Regions from separate parts of the Klebsiella sp. NPDC088457 genome, predicted to be linked through region 2. Evidence: predicted binding sites of a transcription regulator. Region 2 holds the regulator's gene; the other holds the start of a gene.
What was found. The regulator PurR, encoded in region 2, represses purine synthesis genes. The targets are predictions, from matches to a motif close to CANGCAAACGTTTGCNTG.
Positions count from the first base shown of each region.

Region 1 (3,416 bases), on a different contig from region 2:
CCGCCTTACGGCTGGCGCCTTGAGCGCGGAAGCGTGTTTCTAAACCGCCTGACCCAGGCTGTAGCTGGCCACGCCCGGTGCCGGCTGCAGTCTGTCGTTCATGATTTTAATCACATCCCCCAGCTGCATCGTTCGTCCGGCGAGCGTCAGCCCCGGTTGCGCCAGCAGGCACAGCGCGGCATTTTCACCCGGCTCCACCACCAGCAGATTGACCTGCTGCCCGGTGTCGCTCAACCAGGCGCTGGCGGCATCGCCGCTGCCCGGCTGCCAGCACTCAGCGTGGGTGGTGAAATGCCAGCTTTTCGGCATCTGCGGTTTCAGAAAACGAATCGCTACCAGCGCATTAAGGACTAATTCCGCACGCTGCTCTTTAGATAATTCTATATCGCGGCATTTTTCTTCAAATGAGAAATAAAGAGCAGCATCGTCGACACAAAACCCGGACGGTGAAAAAGCATCAGGCGTTAACATCCGACGCGCGAAACGCGAACGGAACAACATACCATTGGCCAGATCGAGCATCATACGATCGTGCTCTTCATCGTAATACCAACGCCAGTTATCGTCAGGTTTAATTCGCATTGTTCCCCCGTCCTCTTTCACTTCCGTCTGTAATGCCATGACATCCTGCAACAGAATAATTCCAAAATTAAGAAAAGACTAAAATGTCTAAATAAGCAACAATGAAGGAATATAAAACAACCAGGGCCGGAAATAAAGCCCTGGGGGGTATCAGAGGGGGAAAAGATTAGATATGGGTAACAATTTCTTTAATCAGCGGGGGGCCTTTAAAAATAAATCCGGAATAAATCTGCAGCAGACTGGCGCCGGCAGCCATCTTTTCCCGAGCCGCAATCACCGAGTCAATCCCGCCAACGCCGATAATCGGCAAGCGACCATTTAATTCCATCGCCAGCATACGGATAATTTCCGTACTCTTTAATTGCAATGGACGACCGCTAAGACCACCGGTTTCATCACAGAATTTCATCCCCTGCACCAGCGAACGATCCAGAGTGGTGTTGGTGGCGATGACGCCATCAATATTATGCCGGACTAAACTATCGGCCACCTGGATCAATTCCTCAGGAGAAAGATCCGGCGCGATCTTCACCGCCACAGGAACATATTTCTGATGCTTCTGCTGCAGCTCAAGTTGCTTATTTTTAATCGCGGAGAGTAAATCATCGAGGGCCTCACCGTATTGCAGGGTACGCAGCCCCGGCGTATTCGGCGAAGAGATATTAATGGCGATATAACCGGCGTAGGGATAGACTTTTTCCATACAAATCAGATAATCATCTTTACCCTGCTCAACCGGGGTATCTTTATTTTTGCCGATATTAATCCCGAGAATACCGTCAAAATGCGCCTTTTTTACGTTCTCAACCAGGTTATCAACACCGTGGTTATTAAAGCCCATGCGGTTGATCAAACCCTCGGCATCCACCAGACGGAAGATCCTTGGCTTATCATTACCCGGCTGCGGGCGCGGCGTCACGGTACCAATCTCAATTGACCCAAAGCCCATGGCGCCAAGCGCATCAATACACTCGCCATTCTTATCCAGCCCGGCGGCCAGACCCAGCGGATTCTTAAACGTGAGTCCCATACAGGTGACCGGTTTAGACGGCACCTTCTGGCGGACCAGCATTTCCAGCGGCGTACCTGATACACGGCGTAATTGTTGAAAGGTTACTTCATGAGCGCGCTCAGGATCGAGCTGAAAAAGAGCTTTACGAACGAAGGGGTAGTACATGAACTCTCCTGGATTCCCGGTGTGCAAACCGGGGGCGTATTATGTTCGATCGACGACGGAAAGGGAATTGACCTGCGACAAAAAATGTCACATCCAGCGCAAACGTTTACTTTTCACGCCCGCGTTATGCAAATTCTGACAAAACAAGGGTGGAAAAATCATTTAGGGAAATAAATCGGCTCTGTCACACTGCCATCAAATGTTATCAATTATAGATAAATGCAAACATTTGGTTATAAGGAGAGAGAGAAAATGCGTGTCATTACACTAGCAGGTAGCCCACGCTACCCTTCCCGTTCCAGCGCGCTTCTGGAATATGCCAGAGAGACGCTCTCCGCCGCTGATGTTGAAGTCTGCCACTGGCATTTGCAGAATTTTGCCCCGGAAGACCTTCTTTATGCCCGTTTCGATAACCCGGCGCTGCATACCCTGAACGAACAGCTGGCGGGCGCCGATGGGCTGATTATCGCCACCCCGGTCTATAAAGCCTCATTTTCCGGCGCGCTGAAGACGCTGCTCGACCTGCTCCCGGAACGGGCGCTGGAAGGTAAAATCGTCTTACCGCTGGCCACCGGCGGCACCATCGCACATATGCTGGCGGTAGATTATGCGCTGAAACCGGTGCTCAATGCCCTGAAAGCCCAGGAGATCCTCCACGGCGTCTTTGCCGATGACAGCCAGGTAACCGACTATCAGCACAAGCCGCAGTTCACGCCTAACCTGCAAGGACGCCTCGATCTGGCGCTGGAGACCTTCTGGCAGGCGCTGCACCGTCCGAGCAGCCGTGCTCCCGCGCTGAACACGATTCGCGGGGTGGAACATGCTTAATCCCCTGCGTGCCCTGGCACTTGGCGGGTTGCTGACGCTCTCCGCCCTGGGCCATGCGGCAGAATCCGCGCCGGACGCGCTGCGCATCGGCTACCAAAAAGGGGGCGTCAGTATGGTGCTGGCTAAAAGTTACCAGCTGCTGGAAAAACGCTACCCGAACACCAAAATTTCCTGGGTGGAGTTTCCCGCTGGCCCCCAGATGCTCGAGGCATTAAACGTCGGCAGTATTGACCTCGGCAGTGCTGGCGATATACCGCCCATTTTCGCTCAGGCCGCCGGGGCCGATCTGCTCTACGTCGGCGCCGAGCCGCCGAAGCCGAAAGCAGAGGTGATTCTGGTGGCGGAAAACAGCCCGATCAAAAACGTGGCTGAGTTAAAAGGACGTAAGGTGGCCTTCCAGAAAGGCTCCAGTTCACACAATCTGCTGCTGCGCGCGCTGCAGCAGGCGGGCCTGACATTCAGCGATATTCAGCCGGTCTATCTCGCCCCTGCCGACGCCCGCGCCGCGTTCCAACAGGGCAATGTCGATGCCTGGGCTATCTGGGATCCGTACTATTCCGCGGCCCTGCAGCAAAGTCGCGCCCGGGTGCTGAAGGATGGCACCGACCTGAAACAAACCGGCTCTTTCTATCTGGCTTCTCGCCCCTACGCCGAGAAAAACGGTGCCTTTATTACCGGCGTGCTCGAGACCTTCAGCCAGGCCGACGCCCTGACGCAGAGCCAGCGCCCGCAAAGCATTGCCCTGCTGGCAAAAATCATGGGCCTGCCTGAAGCGGTGATCGCCAGCTATCTGGACCATCGCCCGCCCACCATCATTACGCCGGTCAGC
Region 1 is NZ_JBJDNH010000008.1:135,456-138,871, forward strand. Features, by position in the region: gene ACI2JR_RS07460 (YcbX family protein) at 1-23, shown strand, start outside; gene zapC (cell division protein ZapC) at 40-582, opposite strand; gene pyrD (quinone-dependent dihydroorotate dehydrogenase) at 749-1,759, opposite strand; gene ssuE (NADPH-dependent FMN reductase) at 2,012-2,587, shown strand; partial or broken gene ACI2JR_RS07480 (sulfonate ABC transporter substrate-binding protein) at 2,580-3,416, shown strand, end outside.
Region 1: the regulator PurR is predicted to act here: its motif matches at 1,855-1,872, upstream of pyrD (quinone-dependent dihydroorotate dehydrogenase).

Region 2 (3,416 bases):
GCCAGCATGATAACCATCAGCAGCAGCAGAAAGCCTTTCAGCGTGCCGGAAACGGAACGGTCGGCAAACTTACCGCCCAGGTAGTTGCCCAGCGAGAAGCCGACGCCAATCAGCACCAGCATCGCGGTGACGAACAGCGGCGACGCATGCGTAATGGTATGCAGCACCGGCGAAATATAGGTATAGAGGGTAAACATGGCCCCGGCCCCCAGCACCGTGGTCAGCAGCGCGGAAAGCACCTGCGGACGCATCAGCACGGTGAGCTCCTGTTTAACATTCGGCCGCTCGCCGGCGCTGCCTTTTGGCAGAGAGAACCACAGGCTGGCCATCGCCACCAGACCGAGGCCCGCGGTAGCGAGAAACGACATCCGCCAGCCGATGGTTTCACCCAGCCAGGTTGCCGCCGGAACGCCGCCAATATTGGCGATGGTCAACCCCATAAACATCGTCGCCACCGCGCTGGCCTGCTTGTGTTTTGGCACTACGCTCGCCGCAACCACCGACCCCAGGCCAAAGAAAGCGCCGTGATTAAGGCTGGTGATAATGCGCGAGATCAGCAAGGTCGTGTAATCCGGCGCCATTGAGGAGAGGACGTTGCCGAGAGTAAAGATCGCCATCAGGAAAATCAGCGCATTTCTGCGCGCGCGATGGGAGAGCAGTAAGGTCATCAGCGGCGCGCCGACCATCACGCCAATCGCATACGCGCTGATCAGCATTCCCGCAGCCGGAATAGAGACGTCGACACCTTTGGCAATGACCGGCAGCAGCCCCATCGGGGAAAACTCCGTCGTACCAATACCAAACGCGCCGATCGCCAGCGCTAACAGGGGAAAGTTGATTTTCATTCAATGACTCCAGCAGACCGTCCTCAGCGACGGCATCTCATCAGAAGTCAAAAGCATGACATCAATCACAGAAAAACAAAAGTAAACGGAATGGCAAAAGATTTTTGCAAAATTGATAATAATGGCGGGACGTTGGGGGAAAGAGCGCTCTCCCCCGGCAAAATCAGTGCAGTACCGCCGTCAGCCCGGCGGCAACAATGAGACCCAGAACAATAATCGTTGTGGTCAGCGAAAACTTCAAATCTGTATCCATCAATTTTTCCCCCTGTTATCCCCACATGAAAAGTGAGCTTGCTCATTTTTGCACAATATAGCGTAAAAATCTTCTGAGATTTAGGGTGATGCACATTTTTGCTCTTCCCCTTTGCCGCAAGATCGGACAAAATCCCACGCTAATTTGAAAGCGTATCGGCCATTGACCCCTTCCTGTCGTTCTGTGTCGTTTTCCCGACGTGATGCAATGTTGAACATTGTACTCAGGGTGTGTATAGGCAAACGTTTACGTACCGATAATCAGACGATCAGGTCAAGGTCTGGAGTGAGAAGTAATGGCAACAATTAAAGATGTAGCGAAGCGCGCAAACGTTTCCACTACAACAGTTTCACATGTGATTAACAAAACCCGCTTCGTTGCTGAAGAAACCCGCAACGCGGTCTGGGCGGCGATCAAAGAGCTGCACTACTCCCCCAGTGCGGTTGCGCGCAGTCTGAAGGTTAATCACACCAAATCTATCGGCCTGCTGGCCACCAGCAGCGAAGCGGCCTATTTCGCTGAGATTATCGAAGCCGTAGAGAAAAGCTGCTTCCAGAAAGGCTATACCCTGATTCTGGGCAATGCGTGGAACGATCTTGAAAAGCAGCAGGCCTACCTGTCGATGATGGCGCAAAAGCGCGTCGACGGCCTGCTGGTGATGTGCTCGGAATACCCGGAATCGGTATTGAGCATGCTGGAAGAGTACCGCCACATTCCGATGGTGGTGATGGACTGGGGTGAAGCGAAGGCCGACTTTACCGATTCGGTCATCGATAACGCCTTCGAGGGCGGCTATATGGCTGGCCGCTACCTGGTCGAACGCGGCCACCGTGAAATTGGCGTGATCCCCGGCCCGCTGGAGCGTAATACCGGTGCCGGACGGCTGGCCGGCTTTATGCAAGCCATGAAAGAAGCGCAGATTTCCGTTCCGGAAAGCTGGATTGTTCAGGGAGATTTCGAACCGGAATCCGGCTACCGGGCGATGCAGCAGATCCTCAGCCAGCAGCACCGTCCGACGGCGGTATTCTGCGGCGGCGACATCATGGCGATGGGCGCCATCTGCGCGGCGGACGAAATGGGCCTGCGCGTGCCGCAGGATATTTCGCTGATCGGGTATGATAACGTGCGCAACGCCCGCTATTTCAGCCCGGCATTGACCACCATTCATCAGCCGAAAGATTCTCTCGGCGAAGCCGCCTTCAACATGCTGATGGATCGTATCGTCAACAAGCGCGAAGAGTCGCAGTCGATCGAGGTTCACCCGCGTCTGGTGGAACGCCGCTCGGTCGTTGACGGCCCGTTCGTCGACTACCGCCGCTAACCTTCCCCACGGCGCCGGTTACTCCGGCGCCCGCAGCCACTCGCGGTTCAACGTTTCACTGTCGCCCAGATAATCCAGCAGCCACGCGAGCGCCGGCGAAGTATCGCTTTGCTGCCAGGTCAGGCAGCACGCCGCGTCCGGGAACGGATTTTCCAGCGCCAGCGCGGTCCATTCGCCGCGGTCGATCCACGGACGGGCAAAGTGCGTCGGCACCATCCCGACGCAGAGTCCCGCCGACAGGCAGGTCGCCGACGATTCCCAGTCGGGTACCACCACCCTTTTCTGATTGTCCAGTAGCCAGGTTGTGCGTTTCGGCAACGAGCGGGAGGTATCTTCCCTCACCAGCGACGGCCAGTTGCGCAACATATCATCGCTCAACGGGCCCGTCATCTGCGCCAGCGGATGATGGCTCGCCACCACGCAGTGCCAGCTTAGCATCCCCATATCGCGAAAGGCGTAGCGCCCGCCCACCGGAATCGAGCGGGTCGCACCAATCGCCAGTTCCACGCGTCCGTCGGCCAGCGCGTCCCAGACGCCGTTAAACACCTCCTGAAAAACAATCAGTTCGACATCGGGAAAGTGGCGATAAAAATCGACGATCATCTGCCGCATACGCGCCGGTTTAACAATGTCATCGACGGCGATCGACAGCTGCCCGCGCCAGCCGTTGGCAATCTGCTGACACTGCTGGCGGGTGATCTGCATTTTTTTGATAACAGAACGCCCTTCCTGTAAAAACCAGATCCCGGCCGGGGTGAGTTCAACATCGCGATGGCGACGTTCGAAAAGGGGAACCTTCAGCCACTCTTCGAGCTGGCGTACGGTGTAGCTGACTGCTGAAGGTACGCGATGCAGCTCCTGCGCCGCTGCGCTAAAGCTACCGTTGCGGGCAACAGCATCAACGACTTCGAGTGAGTATTCGGACCACATATTCTGCCTGCAAAATTTTTGAATGCATGTAGCAAATATTAGCGTTTCACAAGCCATTATGCACTCC
Region 2 is NZ_JBJDNH010000003.1:6,857-10,272, forward strand. Features, by position in the region: gene ACI2JR_RS03125 (MFS transporter) at 1-845, opposite strand, end outside; gene ACI2JR_RS03130 (cytochrome bd-I oxidase subunit CydH) at 1,009-1,098, opposite strand; gene purR (HTH-type transcriptional repressor PurR) at 1,394-2,419, shown strand; gene punR (DNA-binding transcriptional activator PunR) at 2,438-3,349, opposite strand.